4 regions of the Ruegeria sp. HKCCA6837 genome follow, and region 2 is predicted to be linked to each of the others. Evidence: riboswitches for the same ligand, from Rfam matches in the RefSeq annotation. Region 2 holds a riboswitch; each other region holds the start of a gene.
The links. Region 2 has a riboswitch for cobalamin ahead of GOV91_RS08475 (DUF1636 domain-containing protein). Riboswitches for the same ligand answer to the same signal wherever they lie in the genome.

Region 1 (5,571 bases), 180 kb from region 2:
AATGAACAGGAAAGACAGCGGGAAATAGCGCCAGATTTCGAACACCGTGACCATGATCAGTGCCAGAGGGCGTTCGCCGAAAAAGTTGATCGGCGCACTGGTCAGACCCATCTGGATCAAGAGCGCATTGGCTGAACCCGAAAACGGATCAAACAGCGTGACCCAGGTAAAGGCCACCGCAATGACAGGAGCGACATAGGGAAACAAGTAAAGGCCCCGGATGACCCCCTGCCCTTTGAAGCTCTTGTTCAGCAAAAGCGCTGCAAACAGGCCCATAACCAAGGCGCCAATGGTCCCGAACACCGTGTAAAACAACGTTACCCAAAGCACGCCCCAGAACTCAGCTCCGTCAAAGACGCGAGCATAGTTTTCGAGGCTGAATTCAAAGTTGGTCAGAACGTTCGGTCCACTACCAGTCAAACGCGGTTCTGACGCTTCGACCACGTCTTCAAAGGCATCGGGATCGCCGTCGACGGCAACAGGAATGCGGATACGCTCACGCTGGCCCCCTTCCAGAGTGCCGAAGTCACAAAACAGGTCCTGCCCGTCCAAAACGCAGGGGGCGGCAACGTCCCCCGCAACGACACCGTCGGGCAGAACGTCACTAAGGGTGACGCCGTCGATTGCGATCTCCTGACTGGAGTTGCGCAGACGGTATTCAATCCGCAGATCGTCGCCCGATCCGCGCAGGCTTTCACGCACAACCGGTGCGGGTGGGCGGAGATCGGACAGGGTAAATGGCTTGAAGCTGATCCAGAAGATTGCCAGCAAAGGCAAGATCACCACAAGCGATACGCTGATCACGGTCGGAGCCAGCAGCGTCCAGGCCAGACGCGCCTCGCGTTTGGCTAACGCCCCGGTTCCGGTCGGTGGGGTGGCCGAAGTCATGGGGTACCTCGAAGGGTTAAGTGCAGCGGCGCGCACGCCGCTGCAGATGCCACTTGATTACTGAACCTTCGCCAGTTCTTCGTTCATGGCTGCAACCGCTGCGGCTGCGTCGATCTCGTCATCAATGTACTGACGTACAACACGATTGATGGCCTGAGAGTTGATCATTTTCGACGCCAGCGCCAATTGACCCTCGGCTACGCCCCAACGCTGCGCCACGTCCAGACCACCGACGATCTCATCGATCATCGCCTGTTCATACAACTCACCCAGCGGGGCTTTGCGATCGACACCAACGGGCAGTTCCGCCCAGGCTTCAGAGAACGCAGTCGGGTTATCCGAATTACCACGGCGCACCGGGAACTTACCCTCAGGCGCAATGGCCAGCGTCTGGGTATAGCCGTCATCCATAGCAAACCTTACGAATTCCATTGCCGCGTCGGTGTCCGCATCGTTGGTGATACCGAAATACCGCACATCACCCCAGGCCGCGCCATCGGGGTTCGACGGGCCGGACAGTTTGGTAACGATACCAGTCTTGCTGGCCAGATCGCGAGAGGTCGGGTCATCGTTGATGGTCGGCGGGGCGCTGTCCCGCAGACCGGCCAGTTCATCAAGAATGAAGGGCGACCAGATGATCATCGCGGCTTTACCGTCGAAATACAGCTCACGCGATTGCTTCCAGAAAAGTTCACCCGGAGGCGAGGCTTTGGAAATGGCCTTGTAGAAATCCAAAACCTCGGTGGTCTTGGCCTCATCAAGCGGCTGGAAGCCATCGGGGCCAACCGGGCTGACGCCGTTTGCCAGGAATACGTGCTCCAGCACCTGACTCATGAAGTTCTCGTCAACTTTGGTGGCCGAAACAAAACCATACATTTCTGGCGGGTTATGCAGCGCCTCAAGTGCGGCCTGAATATCTGCAAAACTGTCAGGCGCTTCCAGACCGGCCTCTTCAAAAAGGTCCTTCCGGTACACAACCATTTGCGTCCAGCCGTCCACCGGAACCGAGGCGGTTTCACCATTGAACGCCGCCATGCCCAAAGCACCCGGAGCGAAAGTATCAGCGCCCAGTTCTTCGATCACTTCGGTCGCAGCTTCGGTGTCCAGAATGCCAGCTTCGGCCCACGGCAGGGCGTACTGCAACGGGTGGTAGACCACATCTGGCAAGTCACCTGCGGCAAAGGCTGCGGTTGCGCGGGTGCCCAAATCTGTTTCTGTGACAGGGATCACCTCAACGGTTGTTCCGGTCTCAGCCTTGAACTGGTCGGCCATTTCCTGTTGTTTCGCCAGACGCTCGGGCTGCTCTTCGGTCGTCCAGAAACGGATCGTGTCCGCCTGTACCGACATGGCCGTCAGCGCCAGTGCCAACGAAGAGCCGAGCATCAGCTTGGCTGCTTTTGGTGTAAGTTTCATGGTCGGTTTCCTCCCCGATTGTCTTCCATGGATCGTTTGATTTTTTTCGCCAACTCGTTCGAGGTCAGCAGCGGCGGTCCGTCAGAGTCGCGTTCAATCAGCACCGCCTGACTGAGCTCGCGCAAAGTTGCGGGCTCTTCTCCTCGGGTCTGACGTATCAGCATCGTAGCAAGGCGTTCACCTGCCCGTTTAGAGTCGACGCTGAACGTCGTTAGCCCGGGGCTGGCGTATTGGCATTCCGGGACCCCGTCATATCCAAGAACCGAGACATCGCGCCCGATCTCAAGGCCAAATTCTGCGCAGACAGAGTAGCTTCCCAGTGCCGCTTGGTCTGTCGCAAATACAATCGCGGTCGGCGGGACAGGAAGACGCAATAAAGCGCGCGCTTCAGCGGCCCCTTCTTCGCGGGTGCGGGCCCCTTCGCGTATCAATTCGGGATCAACTGGCAATCCTGCGTCCCTAAGCCCGTCGACATAGCCATCCCGACGCAGGTGGCTGTAGTTGAACTTTGGATCACTGCCGACAAACCCGATACGGCTGTGACCAAAACGGGCCAGACGTTCGACCGCGTCGCTCAAGGCTGTTTCCCCGGAAATATCAAACCACGACGTATCGTCCTGAAACCCGACCTGACCATAGCCAGTCCGCCCGTAAAGGATGAACGGCACCTGCAAGTCCTTCAGGTATCCAACGCGCGCATCATCGACTTCGGTTCGCGGCAGTATAAATCCGTCGGCCTTACGTTCTTCAACCAAACGGCCCAGCATGTTCAGCATATCCTGTTTCGACTTCGCGGTCGAAATTGTCATCGTCCAGTCAGACGCACTGGCAGCTTCACAAGCCCCTGCCAGAAAGTCTTGGAAAAACGGATTGTGCCGATCCGGTTCTTCACTGTTGATGACCATTGCAATGGCACGCACGCGCCCCGTTCGGATGGCCTGAGCGTGGCTGAGCGGGCGATACCCCATCTTGCGCGCCGTCACCTCAACCCGCTTTCGCGTTGATTCTGAGATGTCGGAATACCCATTCAATGCCCGCGACACCGTGCTTTTCGAAAGGCCGAGTTGATCGGCCAGTTCATCAAGCTTCACCCGTCCAGTCGCCGAGGCGCGCCGGGAACGGATTTGTCGCTGTCGCGTGTTGAGATTCGCTGTCATTCCATCATTTTGTGGTTCCGAAACCGGTTTCGGCAACGGAAAAATCTATTTTTGTGCGGTTTGAAAAATTCGGGTTTCATAAGTCGGAATACTGATGCTTCGACTTCAACTCTGTGGTCACCGCACCGATTGGCAGGCTATAGCAATGACAACCTCCATGCACAGTACCGCAAAAAAGCGAATTATATACCTTGCTGAAATTCGGTATTTCCCTAAGCGATGCCGCAAACGAGAGTTGACCGTGTACAAGTTTTTCTGCCATCAACGCACCATGTTCGGTTCCGGGGACTCACCCGGAGGCAATAGGGAATGCAGTGCGGCTTTTTCTTCGCCAATTCTGCAACTGCCCCCGCAACTGTAAGCGGCGAGCGCGGCTGATCGTGCCACTGGGATATGCCCGGGAAGGCCAGCCAAGCGTTTTGACCCGCAAGTCAGGAGACCTGCCGAACATGCGCCCTCAGAAGGGGCGTTGATCGTCGGCGACGGGGTGTGCGCCGAAACTGTTTGCCTATTTGGGCAAATGGTTTCGCATTCCCCTATGTCAAAAACCAATGCGTGCCGGGGAAGGCGCGACTTGAGAAGGGCTTGTTTGTGAAACACTTTTTGTTGGCGGCAACAGCTGCCATTGCATTGCCTGCTATTGCCCAGGCTCATTTCCTGCTGGAATACACCCAAGATACCATGATTGATCGTCCCGGCGACGTTCCGGTCAAGTTGGTCTTCTGGCATCCCTTTGAAGCCGGGCATGTAATGACCCTCGAAAAGCCAGAAGAATTTTATGTGATCCACAACGGCGAAAAGACCGATTTGTTGGGTACGTTGCAAGAAACCACCTTCGAAGGCCCCGAGAACACGGCCAAGGCCTTTTTGGGCTCGGTTCCAGTGAAACGTTCCGGCGATTACGTCGTGGTAACGGTACCTGCGCCTTATTATGAGGAATCTGAGGATATCTATATCCAGCAGATCACCAAGGCGTATCTGAACCGAAACGAGCTGCCCACCGACTGGGACCAGCCGCAAGGTCTGGCCACAGAAATTCTGCCGCTGAACAAGCCCTATAACATCATCGCTGGCTCGACCTTCACGGGACGTGTGCTGAGCGAGGGCAACCCAGTGGCTGGCGTAGAGATTGAAATCGAATACATGGCCGCGGAACCCGACTTGGCCGGAAACGGCGCAAAAAACGCAACTGCTTCCCCATTGCCAGGCGGCGCACTGGTCGCGATTTCGAACGAGAACGGCTATTTCACCTTTGGCGTGCCAAAAGCAGGCTACTGGGGTTTCGCCGCGTTGGGTTCGGGCCCGAAGACCGAACATGAAGGCAAAGAACTAAGTCAGGACGCTGTGATCTGGATCCGCGCCTGGGATCTGGAGTAACCCATATGCATATTGTGGACGGAGCCCTTTCGAACCCTGTTGTGATTGGCGGCGCAATCGCGGCAGCAGGCGGGATCGCCATGGGGCTGAAATCGCTGGACCTAGATCGCATTCCCACTGCGGGGGTGTTGTCAGCCAGCTTTTTTGTCGCCTCACTGATCCATGTTCCGATCGGCCCGTCCTCTGTGCATTTGATCCTGAACGGTCTGGCCGGGCTTTTGCTCGGCTGGGCGGCCTTTCCGGCGCTTTTTGTTGGCTTGCTGCTTCAGGCTGTGTTCTTCGGCTTTGGAGGACTGACAGTGCTTGGGATCAACACAGTCAACATCGCCCTTCCGGCGGTGCTTACATGGATAATCTTCGGTCGTCTGATCGCCAAGGGCACGCCTGTTCAAGGAGCAGTTTGGGGCGGCATAGGCGGCGCTTTCTCAATCGCAGCTACGACGGCTTTTGTCGCAGTATCGCTGGCGCTGTCGGGCGACGAATTCCTGCCGGCTGCGAAGCTTGTGTTATTTGCTCACGTCCCTGTCATGGCCGTCGAAGCGGTTCTGACCGGGTTCGCCATTTTACTGGCTCGTCAGGTTAAACCAGAACTCTTTTACAAAGGCGCATCGGCATGAGGCAACTGCTCGTTGTTATTGCGTTGTCACTGATGCCGCTTCCTGCGCTGGCCCACAAAGTTATCGCAGGGGTCTTTCCTGCAGGCGATGCAATCGAAGGCGAATTGGGCTTTTCAAAC
Region 2 (5,571 bases):
GGGGACAGGATGTACAGTGCCGCACCGATCAACGAACCATGGTGTGTCAGCTGGCTAAGCCATTTCGAAGGTCATCACGCCCCGGGCCTGCGCGACATCCGCGCAACGGCCCGCGCGATGCATCACGTTTTGCTGGCGCATGGTCGCGCCATTCAGGCCATGCGTAGTCTTGGGATGAGCAATCTGGGCGCGGTGTTCAACCTCGAATGGGCAGACCCGGCCGATGACAGCGTCGAGGCGCGGCTTGCTGCGGACCGGTATGATGCGATTTACAATCGGTTCTTTCTTGGTGGTGTCTTCAAGAAACAGTACCCCAAACTGGTGTTGGATGGGCTTGAGCCATACTTGCCATCTGGTTGGCAGGATGACTTTGAAACGATTGGGTCTCAGGTCGATTGGTGCGGGTTGAACTACTACACCCGAAAGCTGATTGCCCCAAGCGATACCGCGTGGCCCAGTTTGACCGATGTTCCCGGGCCTTTGCCAAAAACGCAAATGGGTTGGGAAATAGACCCTTCTGCCCTAAACCGTTTTCTGGTTCGCACACAGAAGGACTATACGGGCGCGTTGCCAATCTATATCACCGAAAATGGTATGGCGAGCGCAGAGCGCGTGCGGGATGAGGACCGTATCGAATATCTTGATACACACCTTGCAGCCGTGCTGGACGCTTTGGCACAAGGTGTTCCGGTTAAAGGCTATTTTGTCTGGTCTCTGCTGGACAATTACGAATGGGCCTTCGGATACGAGAAAAGGTTTGGACTGGTGGACGTGGATTTTGAAACTCTGGAAAGAACGCCCAAAGCGTCGTTCGCGGCGCTGAAATCCGCCCTTTCAGAGGGGCAGAACGTCTCTCTTCCGTTAGCGCAACCATCTGGTTCTGTGCATGAACACTGGAATTTGGTTGCAGACATTGGCGGAACAAACACCCGTCTTGGCGTTGTGACAAATGGCGAGCTAACGGACCTGCGCAAGCACCCTACGGGCACATTGGACGATCTGCTGAACGCATTTCACTCTCTGCGAGATGAGGTTGGCACAAATCCTCAGGCGGTCGTTGCTGCTGGGGCTGGTCCTGTAAGAAACGGAGTCATCCGTCTTACAAACGCTAATCTGGACTTGTCCGAGGTTGAACTGGCGCAGGCGACCGGGGCGGAGCATACTTTTGTTATTAATGACTTCACAGCGGCAGCTTGGTCAGTTGCTGACGTCAAACAGAACGAAGTTTCGGTTTTGCAAGGTCAGGCGAAACCGCCTGTGGGCACGCGTTTGGTGGTTGGCCCCGGCACTGGGCTTGGTGTCGGAGCTTTGTTGTTTTCTGAAGGGCATTATCACACGGTTTCCGGCGAAGGCGGCCACGTGGGACTGTATCCGCGTCACCGCGACGAGGTAGAGATCTTTGAAGCAGCCCGCCGAATTGCACCTGAATGCTTTTTCGGGAACAGCCTGGCTCTGGAAGCGGAAATGTTCCTCAGCGGAACGGGCTTGCCCATCCTGTATCAAGCCGTTGGATTGGCGGCTGGAAACGCACAGCCTTCATTGCGCTCTGCCAAAGAGATTTTGGCCGAAGCCCGCGATGCCGCGGACCCCATCGCAGTCAAAACAGCGCAGATGTTCACCACGCATCTGGGCGCACTTATGGGCGACATGGCAGTTACTCTGATGCCTGCCGGTGGGGTATTTCTTGTGGGCGGCGTCGCCGAGAAAAACCGCTGGCTCTTTGATCAGGACTTCAAGGACGCGTTCAACGGCGGTGGACGTTTTAGTGAGTTGCGAAAGTCATTGAACCTGTACGTCTCAGAACAAGCCGAATTTGGCATCATTGGTGCAAACAACTTTTGCAAGAACGCCCTCAAGCGTTAAGCGACGTGCCCCTCAGGAACTCTAGGAAAGGACTGTCGAATGATCTTGTGCTGCGGGGAAGCCCTGATTGATATGATCGCCGAGCCGACAGTTTCCGGTGCGCACGGCTTTGTTCCACATACTGGCGGGGCGATCCTGAATACAGCAGTCGCCATGGGGCGTCTGGGCGTACCTGTGGGGATGTTGACGGGCATTTCAACGGACATGTTCGGTCAGCAGTTGATCACCGCATTAAACGCCAGTCACGTTGATACATCGCATGTAATCGTCTCGGATCGCCCCAGCACGCTTGCCTTTGTTCAACTTCAAGATGGGCACGCAACCTACAGCTTTGTCGATGAAAACACGGCTGGGCGTATGTTGACGCCGGAAGATATGCCAGATCAGCTTCCAGCGGTTTCTGCTTTGTATCTAGGGGGTATTAGTGTGGCGTGTGAGCCCTGCGCGGATGCCTACGCGTCATTGTTGAAGCGTCATGGTGGCGAACGTGCGGTGATGCTGGATCCGAACATCCGTCCGGGCTTCATCGAGGATCAGACCCGGTTCCGAACACGCCTGAACCACATGATTGCGCAATCCGATATCGTCAAAGTTTCCGACGAGGATCTGGACTGGATCATTCCCGGTTCCGAGCCCGAGTCGGCGAAAGCCGCGTTGTTGTTGCAGGCCGGGCCAACGGCCCTGATAGTGACCCGGGGCGGTGATGGCGCACATGGGTATCTGGCAGATGGATCAAAGGTTTCGGTGCCGGTGAAACCGGTGCAGGTCGTAGACACGATCGGTGCCGGCGATACGTTCAATGCCGGTGTGCTCACCGCACTCAGCCGTGCTGAGCAACTGACCAAACAAGGCCTGCGAAACCTGACCCCAGAAGCGTTGCGCGCGGCCATGGGACTGGGAGCCGAAGTCGCAGCTGTAACCGTATCCCGTGCCGGGGCTGAGCCGCCCTGGGCGCATGAGCTTTAATTCTTGGAAAAACCAATGAAACGATCCGAAATTAACCGCATCAAGTCCGAAGCGCAGGCTTTCATACAATCCTTTGGAGCCGTGTTACCACCTTTTGCCGATTGGTCGCCCGATCAGATGCGAAGTCCTGTAGCTGAAACCATCCGCAGTCGGGGGCTGGGCTGGGACATCACCGATTACGCTCAGGGCCGGTTTGATGAACTCGGCCTGTTCCTCTTCACTCTGCGCAATGGTGAGGTGAATGATCTGAAATCAGGTCGCGGGATGTTGTATGCGGAAAAATTGCTGATCTCGAAAGATAAACAACTGTCTCCGATGCATCGTCACATCGTAAAGGCCGAGGACATCATCAATCGCGGCGGGGGTGATCTGGTGCTGGAGATTTACGCATCTGACCCTGACGGGGGCATCGACCGGGACACGCCAGTGACGGTACCCAGCGATGCCTGCCCTGCTACGTTGCAACCAGGTGAGCATTTGCGGCTGAAACCGGGGCAAAGCGTGACCCTGATGCCGGGTGTCTGGCACGCATTCTGGGCAGAACACGGCGATTGCCTAATAGGCGAGGTTTCGACCGTGAATGATGACCGTACGGACAATGTCTTCGAAGATCCCATCCCTCGGTTTTCACAGATCGAGGAAGATGCAGCGCCGGACTTCTTGTTGGTTTCCGACTACTGACATCAACAAGGCTAGAACCGGCCAACGTGAATGTGTGCCGCGCCCAGATGTTTTGGATCGGCTCGACTGCTTCTCCTTCTTGACAAGTCCAGCACCGCCAGCCTAGCTGAGTTGGATGGTTCCGAAAGGGATGAAAATGGGAATACGGTGCGGCGCTGTATTGCGCCAAGTCCGTGACTGCCCCCGCAACTGTAAGCGGAGAGCGACGCCACTGCGCCACTGACCCCGAAAGGGTTGGGAAGGTGGGCCAAGCTTTGACCCGCAAGTCAGGAGACCTGCCATCCGATGTTTAACCAACCCGGGGCGGGGCGTCCTGGAAGGAGGCTTTGATGGCACGGTTTTCGCGTGTTTCCATTTTTGGCACCTTCTGTCCGCGCTTGGTTTCAAGCAGAGCGGACAATGCAACAGGTGACTGATAGCTTTATCCTCAACCCCAATACCTATTGTGCTGTGGCCTCGCGAAAAGATCGCGATTCTCAAAACAGTAATGTTATAACATTGTATTGTAGTTTGATCAGCGGTAACCGGTGCGCACAATGACGAAAACTGCAGATCATTTCCTACTTGTATGCACGACATGCACAGGCGCGATGTCCACCGATCAAGTGAGTGGCGCATTGGCGCGAAAACTGCCCGAAGGGTTTGCAATCCGGGAGGTCGCGTGCATGGCGGGCTGCGACCGGCCAACCACCGTCGGTTTTCAGGCACCGGGCAAGGCGCAGTATTTGTTTGGTGACATCGTTTCGGAACAGGATCTGGATGCAGTGGTGGAATTCGCCGGGCAATATCAGCTCAGTTCCGATGGTTGGACAAACGCAACTGACCGCCCACTAACACTGTTCACCAAAACCTTGTCGCGCATGCCTGCCTTGCCATCGCAGAGGCCGTCATGAGTTTCCTGGCTGTCGAAAACCTAGAATACTATGCCTTGAACGGTGATGTGCTGCTTCAGGATGTGTCCTTTGGCTTGGAAGAAGGATCAATTCTGGCGATTGCGGGACCGAATGGGGCTGGGAAGACTACGCTGCTCAAGCTGCTTTGCGGAATCGAACGTATTGCGCTGGGTGATGTGCAGATAAAAGGTCAAAGCCTGCGCACCTTGTCGGCCCATGAACGCGCGCGGACGATCGCTGTGGTTGGCCAACAGGAAATGCCGGATAGTCGGTTGCGATTGCACGACTATGTTGCACTTGGCCAAATTCCGATCAAGGCTGACAAGTCCGCGTCTGAACACAGGGAAGATCTTGACCGGGTTTTGGAAACAACGGGTTTAATGCACCTTTCCCGCAAACCTATGGGTCAGCTATCGGGGGGTGAGAGGCAACGGGCGCATATCGCACGTGCGCTGGCTCAAAACCCGTCTCTGTTGTTTCTGGACGAACCGACCAATCACCTAGACCCGGATGCCAAGGGGCACATGTTGTCTTTGGTCGCTGAATTGGGCGTGACGGTTGTCATGATCGTCCACGATCTGGTCATGATCCCGGAATTTGCCACACATGTGGCATTGATGAAGTCAACACGCCTGACAGGGTTTGGCCCTGTCAACGATGTTCTGACAACGGATCGTGTCCGCGATACATTTGGAGTGGATTATCTGTGTTTCCAGCATGAGGGCCGCATGATCCCTGCTCTGGATATTCGAAAACGTAAACTGTCATCATAACAGGAGCTTACAATGATGCGGAAACTCTGGCCTGTGGCTTTGTTCACTGGCCTGGCAAGCGGCGCAGCCGCGGATGCCATTACAGTGGACAATTGCGGCGAGCCACTGGTTTTTGAAACAACGCCAGAACGGCTCGTTGTTCACGACATGAACATGACTGACATGGCGTTTGCTTTGGGTCTGCAAGACAAGATCGTCGGCCTGACCGGCATCACAGGCTGGTACAAGACCAGCCCGGATTTTGACGCACAGCGCGGTGACATCCCCGAGTTGGCTCCGAAATATCCTAAAGTTGAAAACCTTGTCTCTGTCGAACCCGATATGTTTTTCGCTGGTTGGTATTACGGAATGCAGCCAGGTGGCGAAGTGACCCCAGACACGCTGGAACCCTTTGG
Region 3 (5,571 bases), on a different contig from region 2:
CCGTCTACCTCAGGCAAGACAACATGCATGGCAAGGTCGGCGGGCGAAAGACCGCGTTCCGCTTCGGCCCAGGCTTTGCGGCGCGAGGTGGCCAGAGCAACCTGAAACACTGGCACATTGGCGGCATCCAGCGGAGACGTGCCCGATGCACCTTTGCCCGAAAAAGACGTGGCGTTGATGATGGCAGCGGGGGTCAAAGTCCCAAGCGTTTCGCGCAACCAATCGGCCGCTGTTGGCGCTTTGAGCGAAGGTGCGAACAGGCCCACTGCGGCAAATCCGCGTGCGCGCAAGCTGCGGATCAGAGCTGCGACTGGAGCAGTGTCGGCCGACGTCAGGTAGGCGCGGTAAAACGTGACGACGATACGTTTCGCGCCGCCTTCGAACGCGGTATCCGCTGGGATTACACCACGATCCGGGCACCATGCCCCGCATTCAGGCAGAGTCTTTGCGCCCATCACCGGCCCGGCATAAAGCCCTGCTGCCAAGGACATCTGGGCCAATGCGGCTTGCGCTGCGACCTCTCCACCTGTGTCGCACAGATGGGCCAAACGGCGCAGCGTTGAGACGGGCAGGGTGGAATAGTCATCCAGCCGCGTATCTTCGCGCCCATCCGCAGGCAGAACGGCAAGCGCGATACCCTTAGCCTGCGCCAGCGCCAGAACCTGCTGCAAGCCGTAGGACCAGTAAGGCACGCCGCCAATCAGGCGGATTAGAATGCCCTTGGCGCCGTCCAACGTCTGCTCGACATAGGTGTCGACGGACAGAGGGTGTTTGAGGGCGGTCAAATTGGCCAATCGAAGCGTCGGCATTCGCCCCTCGGTTCCGCCGCCACGATGCCAACCCGCCGCGAAAGCGCCGAGGTCGCTGTCCGAGAAGGACAAGACAACCAAATCCGCCGGGCTTTGGCCCAGATCGGTTGGGGTCTCGGTTTCCTCGAGCCCGTGGCTTTCGCGGAAGACGACGTGCATGGGTTACTCGGCAGCCTCGGTGACGCCTGCAAGGATTTCGCGGATTTCGGCCTCTTTGATATCGTCATGCTCGGCAATGACCACCAGACGCGAACGGCGCTCTTCCTCTGGTCCCCATGGGCGGTCATATTGGTGACGGACCCGTGCGCCCACAGCCTGAACCAGCAGGCGCATCGGTTTGCCCTGAACGGCGGCATAACCTTTGACACGCAGGATGTTCAGCTCGGTCGCCAGACGTTCGATCTTGGCGACCAGATCGGCCGGATCGGTTTGTTCCGGCAACTCAACGATGATGCTTTCAAAATCGTCATGTTCGTGATCGTGATGACCGTCGTGGTGCGACGGGCGCGCATCCATGTCGTCTTCGGCTGCGGCTTCCAGACCCAGTACAACGCGGACATCCACGACGCCCTCGGCGACTTCGACAACAGGCAGGGGGCGTGGGGCTTCGGTGGCGATGACTTCCTTGGCCTTGGCTACACCTTCGGGCCCTGCAAGATCAGGCTTGGTCAACAGGATGATGTCGGCGCACGAGATCTGATCCTCGAACACTTCGGACAGGGGCGTTTCGTGGTCGATCGAGTCGTCGGCCATGCGCTGGGCGTCCACAGCTTCGACATTCGGGGCAAAGCGACCGGCGGCAACGGCCTCGGCATCGGCCAGAGCGATCACGCCATCGACAGTGATCTTCGAACGAATGTCCGGCCAGTCGAATGCTTTCAACAGCGGCTTGGGCAGGGCGAGGCCGGAGGTTTCGATCAGGATATGCTCGGGGCGCGGTTCCAGCGCCATCAGGGCTTCGATGGTTGGGATGAAGTCGTCAGCCACTGTGCAGCAGATGCAACCGTTCGCCAGTTCCATGATGTTTTCCGCCGGACAATCCGGGATGGCGCAGGATTTCAGGATGTCGCCATCCACGCCCACGTCGCCAAACTCGTTGACCACAACGGCCAGACGTTTGCCCTGCGGGTTCTGTATCAGGTGTTTGACCAGCGTTGTTTTGCCCGAGCCCAGAAAGCCGGTGATCACGGTGACGGGAAGTTTTTCGAGATTCGACATGTCAGGCTCCAATCGGGGGAATGCGCGAGGCGCAGTTTTTGCGGAAATGTTCAGGGCGTTCGCGCCATTTCACCAGGCCATCTTCGGTAGCCAGATACTTGGTCGCGCCGTCGATGATCACATCGACATGGTCCACTTCGTTCAGGTTCTCGTAAACGAAGGTCCAGCGATCGGGACCGCCGCGCAGCACGATTGAACAGCCCTGATCGCAATTTGACAGGCATTCGACAGGTTTCAGTGTAATGCCGTCGGGCAATTCGGCCTGTTCCAATGCTTGATGCAGCAAAGTGCCGGGGCGCTGCGCTTCGTCTTCGACAGCCAGCCCGCGGCGGCAGGTCGTGCAGACCAGAAGCTCGACCGGTGTGGTCTCAGTCATGTCTCTCATCCCCCCAAATCCTCTTCGCGGGGGACGGGGTTTCAAGCGGGCCACGTGTCGCAACATGGACCCGACACCGGAACACCCCGCCCGGTTTCAACTTCGGGTGCTGGCAGGTCTCCCGGCTTGCGGATGTCAGAGACCTGGTACGTTAGGGTCCTCTGTCGGATGTCCCGCCTTCCCGGCCTTGGCCAGTGGCATTGGGCACCCTCTCCGGTCACGGTCGCGGGGGCGGCTGCGTTTGGCGAAAGATCCGTTGACGCATTCCCTTTTCATCGGCTCTTGCCGACACCAACGAATGGGTCATGCGGCACCGCTGGCCCGCTTGTCAAGCGCGTTGCGCGTAACATCAGGGTGTGGGTGTGAAAAGCGACCTGTGGTTGTCGTTGGGCGGCATGAATGGTCAGATAAATCCGTGATCGCATGACGGGTACAAGCCAGCAGGGAGAGGCGACATATGAAAGTAGGATTCATCGGGTTGGGAAACGTTGGCGGCAAGCTTTCGGGTTCCTTGCTGCGAAACGGGATTGATCTGACAGTGCATGATCTGAACGCGGATCTGGTGGCCGAGTTCGTCGCCCTTGGCGCAAAGGCAGCCGAAGGCCCGGCACAGTTGATGTGCGATTGCGATGCCGTCATCACCTGCTTGCCATCGCCTGCGGCATCAGATGCGGTCATGCAAGAGATGCTGCCCGAAGTGAGCCCCGGCAAAATCTGGATGGAGATGTCGACAACCGATGAGACCGAGGTCAAGCGTTTGGGAGCCGAGGTGATCGAACGCGGAGGCGCGGCAGTGGACTGCCCGGTTTCGGGCGGGTGCCATCGGGCCGCCACCGGCAATATCTCGATCTTCGCGGGATGTGATCGTACGACTTTTGAGCGAATTCTGCCGTTTCTGACCACCATGGGGCGGCGTGTTTTGCACACAGGTGAATTGGGCTCTGCCTCGGTTCTGAAGGTGATGACCAACTATCTGGCCACGGCCAACCTGATCACCTGCGCCGAAGCGCTGGTCACGGCAAAGGCTGCCGGGATGGATCTGAACACAACATACGAGGCGATAAAAATTTCGTCCGGCACGTCCTTTGTGCATGAAACGGAAAGTCAGGTCATCCTGAACGGATCGCGCGATATTTCTTTCACTATGGACTTGGTGAAAAAGGACATTGGTCTGTTTCAAGAGGTCGCTGACCGCGCCGGGGTGCCTCTGGAAATGAACCCGGTCATGATCAAGATTTTTGAAGATGGCATTGCCCGGTATGGGGATCGCGAGCTGTCGCCGAATATCATCAAACGACTGGAAGAGGCGACAGGCCTGGACATCACAGCCCCCGGTTTCCCGCCGGAGATGGAAGATGATGAACCGGAAGAGCCTGGTTACGAAGTTGTTCCGCAAGGGCGAGGTCCGGCGTAAAGGTCCAGCCTAAGCTTTCTAACGACATGTCATCGGCAATCGGGGTGGCCAGCCCAGAAATCCGGCCCCGATTGCCACGCTAGTACAGGACGTTGATCATCACCAACGAAACGATCAAAAACAAAGCAGTCATAATGCCGCCCGAGCGTACGAAATCCATGACCTTGTACCCGGCCGGACCCATGATCAGTGCGTTGACCTGATGGGTCGGGATGATGAAGCTGTTCGAGGTTGATATGGCGACTGTGAGTGCAAAGACTGCTGGGTTGCCTCCTGCAGCCACGGCAATTGATACGGCCAGTGGTACGAGCAGAACGGTGGCGCCAACGTTCGACATGACCAATGAAAACGCTGTTGCCAGAACGGCAATGCCTGCTTGAAGCGACCAAAGTGGCCAGCCGTCAAGAATGACCATGATTTGCTGTGCGATCCATGCGGCTGTGCCGGTGTTCTGCACGGCCTGTCCCAAAGGTATGAGGCAGGCGAGCAGGAAGACGGTGTTCCATCCAACGGCACGATAGGCCTCATCCACGCTAAGCACACGGGTCAACATCATTCCGGCTGCCCCGGTCAGAAGACACAGCGATAGGCGCACGTCCGTGAACAGGATCAGGGACAATGAAATGGCAAAAAAGGCAAGGGCCCACCCGACCTTCTGCGGCCTCAGTTCGTCCTGTGGAAAATCGGTTGTCACCACAACGAAATCGGGATCGCGCGTGATCCGCATAAGGTTGTCCCAACGGGTATGCGCAACAAGCATGTCCCCGGCATGGAACTTTTCAAGCCCTATCTGAGTGGATTCGTGATCTTCAGTCTCAACGTGGCTGAGCGTTTCTTCCCCTCGGTGAATGGCAAGCAGCGACATGCCATAAGTCTTGCGGAACAAAAGCTCACGCGGGCATTTCCCGATCAGTTTGCTGTCCGGGGTGATAACCACTTCGGCCACGCCAGCATTGGTGGGTGCGAACTCTTCAACAAAAATGTCCAGATCAGGAAGAACGGTCAAACCGTATTTCGTGGCAAATTCCTGAACCTCTGAACGTCGTCCGACAATAGCCAGCCGACAAGGGGCTGCGATTTCTGCGGTCAGGACCTGAACCATCGAGGTTTTACCGCGATAGAAAGTTGAAATGATGTACAGGTGGCTCTCGTGGTTGATATCGGCAAGAATTTTTCCCACCAGCGGGCTTTCCGCGGGCACAACAACTTCGAATACATCTGCCTTTAGCCCGTAGACCCTCTGCAAATACTCCTGTGTGCCCTGACCGGTGCCAGTGTTGTCTTCCCCTTCCGCTTCGGGAAGAACCCAGCGCCCCAGCAACAGAAAATACCCGATGCCGGTCAGGATCAATACCGCACCGATCGGCGTTACCGAGAACAATCCGAACGGTTGCATTTTCTGAGAGTCCGGCAATCCGTCATTTGCTGTCTGGATCAGATCATTAAGCAGGATCAGCGGTGAAGACCCCACCATCGTCATCGTGCCGCCCAGAATCGCACAGAACCCCATCGGCATAAGCAGGCGCGACAGAGGTATTCCAGATCGCGAGGATATCCGGCTGACAACCGGCAGAAACAATGCGGCCGCGCCCACGTTCTGCATGAAAGACGAAATGACGCCAACGGTTCCGGATATGATCGGCAGAACCCGGTTTTCCGACTTGCCGCCATATTTCAAAATAGCAGCCGCAACCTTGTTCATGATGCCAGTTTTGTCCAGTCCAGCGCCAACAATCATGACCGCAATGATCGAG
Region 4 (5,571 bases), on a different contig from region 2:
GGCGGTTCCTCAAGCGTCTTGAGCAGCGCGTTGAAAGCGCTGGTCGAGAGCATGTGGACCTCATCGATGATGTATATCTTGTAACGCGCGCTGGCGGCGCGATAGCGGACACTGTCGATAATCTCGCGAATATCGTTCACGCCAGTTCGGCTGGCGGCGTCCATCTCCATCACATCGACGTGGCGGCCTTCCATGATCGCCACGCAGTGTTCGCATTGGCCGCAAGGTTCGGTCGTCGGGCCGCCATTACCGTCGGGCCCGATACAGTTCATACCCTTGGCGATGATCCGTGCGGTGGTGGTTTTTCCGGTGCCGCGAATGCCGGTCATGATGAAAGCCTGCGCAATTCGGTCCGCTTCGAACGCGTTTTTCAGGGTGCGCACCATGGCATCCTGACCCACCAGATCGGCAAAGGTTTCCGGGCGATATTTGCGGGCGAGAACCTGATAGGCGGGGCTGGGCGTGTCGGTCATGTTTTCTCGGTCGGATTCGGTGCTTCGGCTCAGCGTAGTGGCCGCTGCCTTCCGCGTCCACCGCGAGGCGCGATGATTTTTGATTTAGATTCTGACCGGATTCGCACTAAGCTGGTCCAACAAAATTTATGGTGCATTTTCGTTAAGAGTTCTTGGTGGAGGACACTGGTTCATGTCGCAACTGGTTATCTATGCCCTGCAAGTCGCGGGGGGTACACTTGCCCTGACATCGATGCCCGGACGGGGCGGGGATTATGAAAGGGATCTGGATACGATTGCCGCATGGAAGCCGGGGCTGGTTGTTTCAATGACAACGGACGTCGAGATGCTCCAAAACGGGGCGCAGGAATTCGGCAGCGATATTCAAGGCCGCGCCAGCCGGTGGGTGCATCTGCCGATCGAAGACTTTGGCGCCCCTACGCCTGCAGTTGAAGAGGCGTGGCCCTCGATCAGCGCTGCCGCCCGGCACGCTTTGACGGGCGGAGGGCGGGTGCTGGTGCACTGTCGGGGCGGCTGCGGCAGGTCTGGAATGGTTGTCCTGCGGCTGATGATCGAATGCGGCGAACAGCCAGACAAAGCACTGGAGCGTTTGCGAGCCCTGCGGCCCTGTGCCGTGGAAACTGATGCCCAGTTGGCCTGGGCAGCACAGAATTTTCAGGCTCAAGTCGTATAGTCTTAGGCCGAAATCTGTTCAGGCGCGTGCACGGGTTTGCGAGGCCGCAGCTTTGCAACCTCGATCATCGCGCAGGGTGGGTCTGTAATGATGCCGGATGGCAAGGCGCTGAACGTGTTTCCAAAGATCAGATCGGCGTAAGCGTTCAGGTCCTGCGGCTCTGCTTCAGGCTGTGTATCGCAAAAGATGCGAATTCTGTCTGATTGCGCTCGGAAAGTTGCGTGGCATCCTTGCGTGCAATGTGACAATTCACTGCCACCTTCAAACTCGAACCCGTCGCTTGTGGCGGCTGTGGCCTGCTTCATCGCCTCGGAAATTGAGCGTGCCAGCCGCGCCAGGGCAGGGCAGGTTTTGCCCGTCCGCTGACACACCGTTGCACTGTATTCATGCGTCTTCGTCTTCCAGATCATCCTGCGCCCTCCGCGCGTGGTGGGCAGGAGAGTTGGGTCAGGTGGGACGGCAACGTGCTGTCAGGACCTGCCCGGACACCCCGCCCGAGTTTCGGTTTCAGTTCCGATGGCAGGTCTCCTGACTTGCGGGTCATGGCTTTGCCGACCTTCCCAGCCCTAGGGGCCAGTGGTGTTTTGGCATCGCTCACCGCTTACAGTTGCGGGGGCAGTCGCGGATTTGGTTTGCGCCCGGATGACCAGACTGAACCGCACCGTGTTCCCTTTTCATCCCGACCCCTTGTGGGGGACAGGAACCATCACACAATCGCTAGCGTCTGATCCGGTTCCGAGTCAAGCTGATCTTTTACCCCGACGTGTGGTCATGCTGGATGGGGGGAACGTTCCTCTTTAGTGTTTAAAATATTGAAGCCAAGCAATTCAGTTTTTCAGTGCAGGGTCAGGGATCATGTTGGACGCAGAGCAGACGGTGTTGGCTGAAGATTTCCTTTTCCCATCCGGGTCCACGACCCTTGCAGCACGGTTGTACCGACCGCTGTCAGAGCCTGAAACCGTGGTTGTGCTGAATAGTGCAACGGGTGTGCCGCGCGACTATTATCGCCACTTCGCACAGTGGCTAGCGGCCGAGCGGGGTATGGCGTGTCTGACCTATGACTACCGGGATTTCGGGCATTCTCTGACCGGCCGTATGAAGGATGCGCGTGCAACAATGGCGGATTGGGCTTTGATCGACATGCCAGCGGCGCGGGCGGAAATGCGCAGGCGTTATCCTGATGCGCAGCAATGGACCATTGGTCATTCCGTTGGTGCGATGCTGGGGCCTGTTCAGCCCGACATCGACCAAATCGATCGGATGATTTGCGTGTGTTCGGGGCTCGTAACCCTCAGTGATCACCCATGGCCTTACCGTGGATTGGCCGGTGTTTTCTGGTATGGACACGCACCGGTACTGGTCAAAGCACTTGGCTATCTGCCGGGAAATGCGATCGGGTTTGGTGCGGACTTGCCGGGCTCGGTCTACTGGCAATGGCGCGAATGGTGCACGGCTCCTTTGAATTATGTACCTGAAATCGGACAAAACCTTCCTGAGGCGCGTTGGGACGGCTCCGGTAGACCCGTGGATTTGTTCACTTTCGAGGACGACCAGATGGTCCCGCCCGAAGCTGTCTGGCGGCTTGCCGACCTTTATGGCGCCGAGGCTAAGCGGCACCTGCTTAGGTCTGATGACTTCGGATTGTCAGAGATTGGCCATATCGGAGCTTTTGCTCGGCGTAATGCGGCAGTTTGGCCGAGCCTGATCGCGTGATCAGGCTCGACTTTTGAATTACCGAGTATTTTTTGCTTAACGCCCTTTATGCAGTTTTCGATCCTTCATGACACCCCGCACCATCTTACCGAACGCTTTGTCCCGTGCCCGGGATTGGGCGACGGTTTCCGAGTTGCGCTGATCTTCGCGCCGAAGCTTTCGCCATCGATCCAAGCGGGCAGGGTCAAGCACGCCTTGTTTGATCGCCCGCTGTACAGCACAGCCTGGTTCGGATTCGTGCTGACAATCTGAAAAACGGCAGTTCAGGCCAAGTTCGGCGAGGTCCGAGAACACCTCGTCGATACCGTCCTGAGCTTCAAGCAGACGCAATGCGCGCATTCCAGGCGTATCAATCAGCCAGCCGCCGTTGCGCATCCGGTGTAACGCGCGCGCCGTGGTTGTGTGCCGACCGCGAGCGTCGTTCTCGCGAATACCTGACGTCGCCAAATCCTGATCGGTCAAGCCGTTGGACAATGTCGTCTTGCCAACGCCTGACGACCCAACCAGTGCTCCGGTCTGGCCTTTGGGGCACCAGGATAAGACCTTTTCCAATTCCGTTAGGTCTAGCGCGTTGATCGCCAGAACTGTCAGAAACGGGTCCAGAGCCTGCACCTGTTCCGAGAAACGATTGGGGTCATCCGATTGGTCAGCCTTTGTCAGGACAACAACCGGGTAACATCCTGCCTGATGTGCAAGTGCCAGATAACGCTCTAGCCGGGGCAGGTTGAAATCAGCGTTGCACGAACTGACGATGAACAGCACATCGACATTGGCAGCGATCAGTTGCGTCGCAGCGCCTGTACCGGCGGCGCGCCGGTGCAACAGGCTGCGCCGGTCGAGTAGATGTTGCACGCGATTGTCGTCGTCCGTGAGAACCCAGTCTCCGACGGCATAGCTGCCGGTCGATTGATCAAGGGTCAGCAATGGAGATTCGCCCTGCGGATTCAGCCCGATCAGGCGGTCCCTATGAACGGAAGCGATGCGAAAAGGCGTGCACGAAGGATGAGCCGCGTGTTGCGCGGCAAAGTGAGAGGACCATCCAAGGTCCGAAAGTGAAGAATTCATTGGTCTGCCTGTTGTCAGAAACAGCAATCCCAACGGATGGCGATCGCGCATCCCCGGGTCATGTGTTCAGGCAGTCAGCAAGTAGTGTGAGATCAGAACCGCGCTGCCCGAAGGGTTTTTGTTACAATCATAAAGCCCTCCTGTGGCTAAGGTTCATGAAGTGAGAGGTTGGACATCGACCCAAGCGGGGCTCGTTGTGGCTGCTTCCTTCCGGACCTGACCAGGTTGGCGAGGCGCTCGCCCGCGCCAACCTCTCGAGTCTGGATATAGGGAAGGTGTGGGCAAAAGACAACCCGTCAGAATGTCAGGCGAATACGTTCGAACCCATTGGAATCTGATTCCAGCAGTCTGGCTTTGAACGGGCGCAATTCGTTAATGTGTTTTAACGCACCCGGACCGGTTCGAAGCACGGATTGTGTACCTGTTTGGGGTGCCAGCACAAAAGGATAAGGTTGCTGCGCGATTGGATCAGGCGGAAGGCGATCGGACAGGTAATCCCGCACCAAATCCTTGATGTCCAGCGACGGCAGATTGATGCGTTGGGCCGTGGAAGCGGCGGGGAAATGCCCACCACCGCTGACGCGGTAATTGTTGCTGGCCAGCACTAATCTCTGTTCAGGAAGAACCGGCTGGCCTGCGTATTTCAGGTCGCGAATCCGTCTGTTAGCAGGATCGATCATGCGCCCCTCGGCGTTGAAGCGCGCTGGTTGCGACGGATCAATTTTATAGGTCAGGCCAAAGATGACGTCGAAATTGTACCCGGCGCGTTTGGGGTTGATCAGATCCGTTTCGACATCACAGGCAAGCTGGTTGAACATGCTTGCCGACATTTCAAGCCAGTCCAGCACATCTGCGCCGCTGATCTGGATGGCACGCAGTTCGTTGGGAAACGGATACAGATCCGCAACATGGCGCAGGCATATTTCTCCTGCCGGAACATCCGTAAAGTGCCTGGGGCCTGCGCGGCCGCCGCTTTTACCGGGAGCCACGACTGACAAAAGCGGTAATTCGCCCGGGGCGGATCCATGCAGGAAAGGACGCAGAGCTGCAGCCTGTGCCGCGGCAACCAGGGCCAGCCCGCGATCTGGTGCGCAGAAGCTGAAATAGCTGTGCATGGTGTCAGCCACGTGCGCCACAGGTTTGGCCACTGCGCGACGGGTTTGACGATGGGCATTGGCAACAAGGCGCACCAAGTCATCGTCTTCATCGACCTCAGCGCCATTTTCACAGACAGGGTGCAGTTCAACGTGGCAATCCGTAACGCTGAACCCGGCATCTGGCCGAGGTGTAACAACCAGATCGATTACGCCAAGATACGACCCCGCGGAACCGGCCATGACAACCGGTGTTTCATGTATCAACCCTTTTTCCTGATCGAGATACGAGGCGTCGCCGTGGCCGCCGCCTGGAAAGGTCAAGTGAGTGTGCCCGGCGACAATTGCGTCGATTCCATCTATAGCTGCCAGGGGGATGACGGCGTTTTCCATGCCTTCAGAAGCATCCGCCGGACCCAGGCCTGAATGGGCCAACATCACTATCAGATCACACCCTTGATTGCGCAGAAGCCCAGTCAGGTCGCGCGCGGTTGAGAAGATACCGCTGGCTGTTACCTCTCCGTTCAGGTGATGTTCTTCCCAGCGGACGGTC

Region 1: it holds a riboswitch for cobalamin, as region 2 does, so the genes downstream of both, GOV91_RS07700 (DUF4198 domain-containing protein) here and GOV91_RS08475 (DUF1636 domain-containing protein) in region 2, are expected to answer to the same signal.
Region 3: it holds a riboswitch for cobalamin, as region 2 does, so the genes downstream of both, GOV91_RS18035 (DUF1636 domain-containing protein) here and GOV91_RS08475 (DUF1636 domain-containing protein) in region 2, are expected to answer to the same signal.
Region 4: it holds a riboswitch for cobalamin, as region 2 does, so the genes downstream of both, GOV91_RS14515 (hypothetical protein) here and GOV91_RS08475 (DUF1636 domain-containing protein) in region 2, are expected to answer to the same signal.

What each region holds. Positions count from the first base shown of each region.
Region 1 covers NZ_WQGD01000004.1:7,957-13,527, reverse strand. The annotation lists gene GOV91_RS07715 (carbohydrate ABC transporter permease) at 1-888, opposite strand, end outside; gene GOV91_RS07710 (ABC transporter substrate-binding protein) at 946-2,301, opposite strand; gene GOV91_RS07705 (LacI family DNA-binding transcriptional regulator) at 2,298-3,458, opposite strand; cobalamin riboswitch at 3,718-3,921, shown strand; gene GOV91_RS07700 (DUF4198 domain-containing protein) at 4,050-4,835, shown strand; gene cbiM (cobalt transporter CbiM) at 4,841-5,452, shown strand; gene GOV91_RS07690 (cobalt ABC transporter permease) at 5,449-5,571, shown strand, end outside.
Region 2 covers NZ_WQGD01000004.1:191,159-196,729, forward strand. The annotation lists partial or broken gene GOV91_RS22670 (GH1 family beta-glucosidase) at 1-837, shown strand, start outside; gene GOV91_RS22675 (glucokinase) at 883-1,863, shown strand; gene GOV91_RS08465 (carbohydrate kinase) at 1,903-2,829, shown strand; gene GOV91_RS08470 (D-lyxose/D-mannose family sugar isomerase) at 2,845-3,510, shown strand; cobalamin riboswitch at 3,610-3,808, shown strand; gene GOV91_RS08475 (DUF1636 domain-containing protein) at 4,047-4,403, shown strand; gene GOV91_RS08480 (ABC transporter ATP-binding protein) at 4,400-5,176, shown strand; gene GOV91_RS08485 (ABC transporter substrate-binding protein) at 5,189-5,571, shown strand, end outside.
Region 3 covers NZ_WQGD01000015.1:84,058-89,628, forward strand. The annotation lists gene cobN (cobaltochelatase subunit CobN) at 1-968, opposite strand, end outside; gene cobW (cobalamin biosynthesis protein CobW) at 972-2,027, opposite strand; gene GOV91_RS18035 (DUF1636 domain-containing protein) at 2,029-2,403, opposite strand; cobalamin riboswitch at 2,497-2,714, opposite strand; gene GOV91_RS18040 (NAD(P)-dependent oxidoreductase) at 2,861-3,817, shown strand; gene GOV91_RS18045 (SLC13 family permease) at 3,897-5,571, opposite strand, start outside.
Region 4 covers NZ_WQGD01000010.1:48,542-54,112, reverse strand. The annotation lists gene GOV91_RS14525 (DNA polymerase III subunit gamma/tau) at 1-473, opposite strand, end outside; gene GOV91_RS14520 (protein-tyrosine phosphatase family protein) at 646-1,146, shown strand; gene GOV91_RS14515 (hypothetical protein) at 1,149-1,556, opposite strand; cobalamin riboswitch at 1,647-1,869, opposite strand; gene GOV91_RS14510 (hypothetical protein) at 2,002-2,859, shown strand; gene rsgA (ribosome small subunit-dependent GTPase A) at 2,896-3,924, opposite strand; RNA gene ffs (signal recognition particle sRNA small type) at 4,083-4,181, opposite strand; gene GOV91_RS14495 (bifunctional 2',3'-cyclic-nucleotide 2'-phosphodiesterase/3'-nucleotidase) at 4,221-5,571, opposite strand, start outside.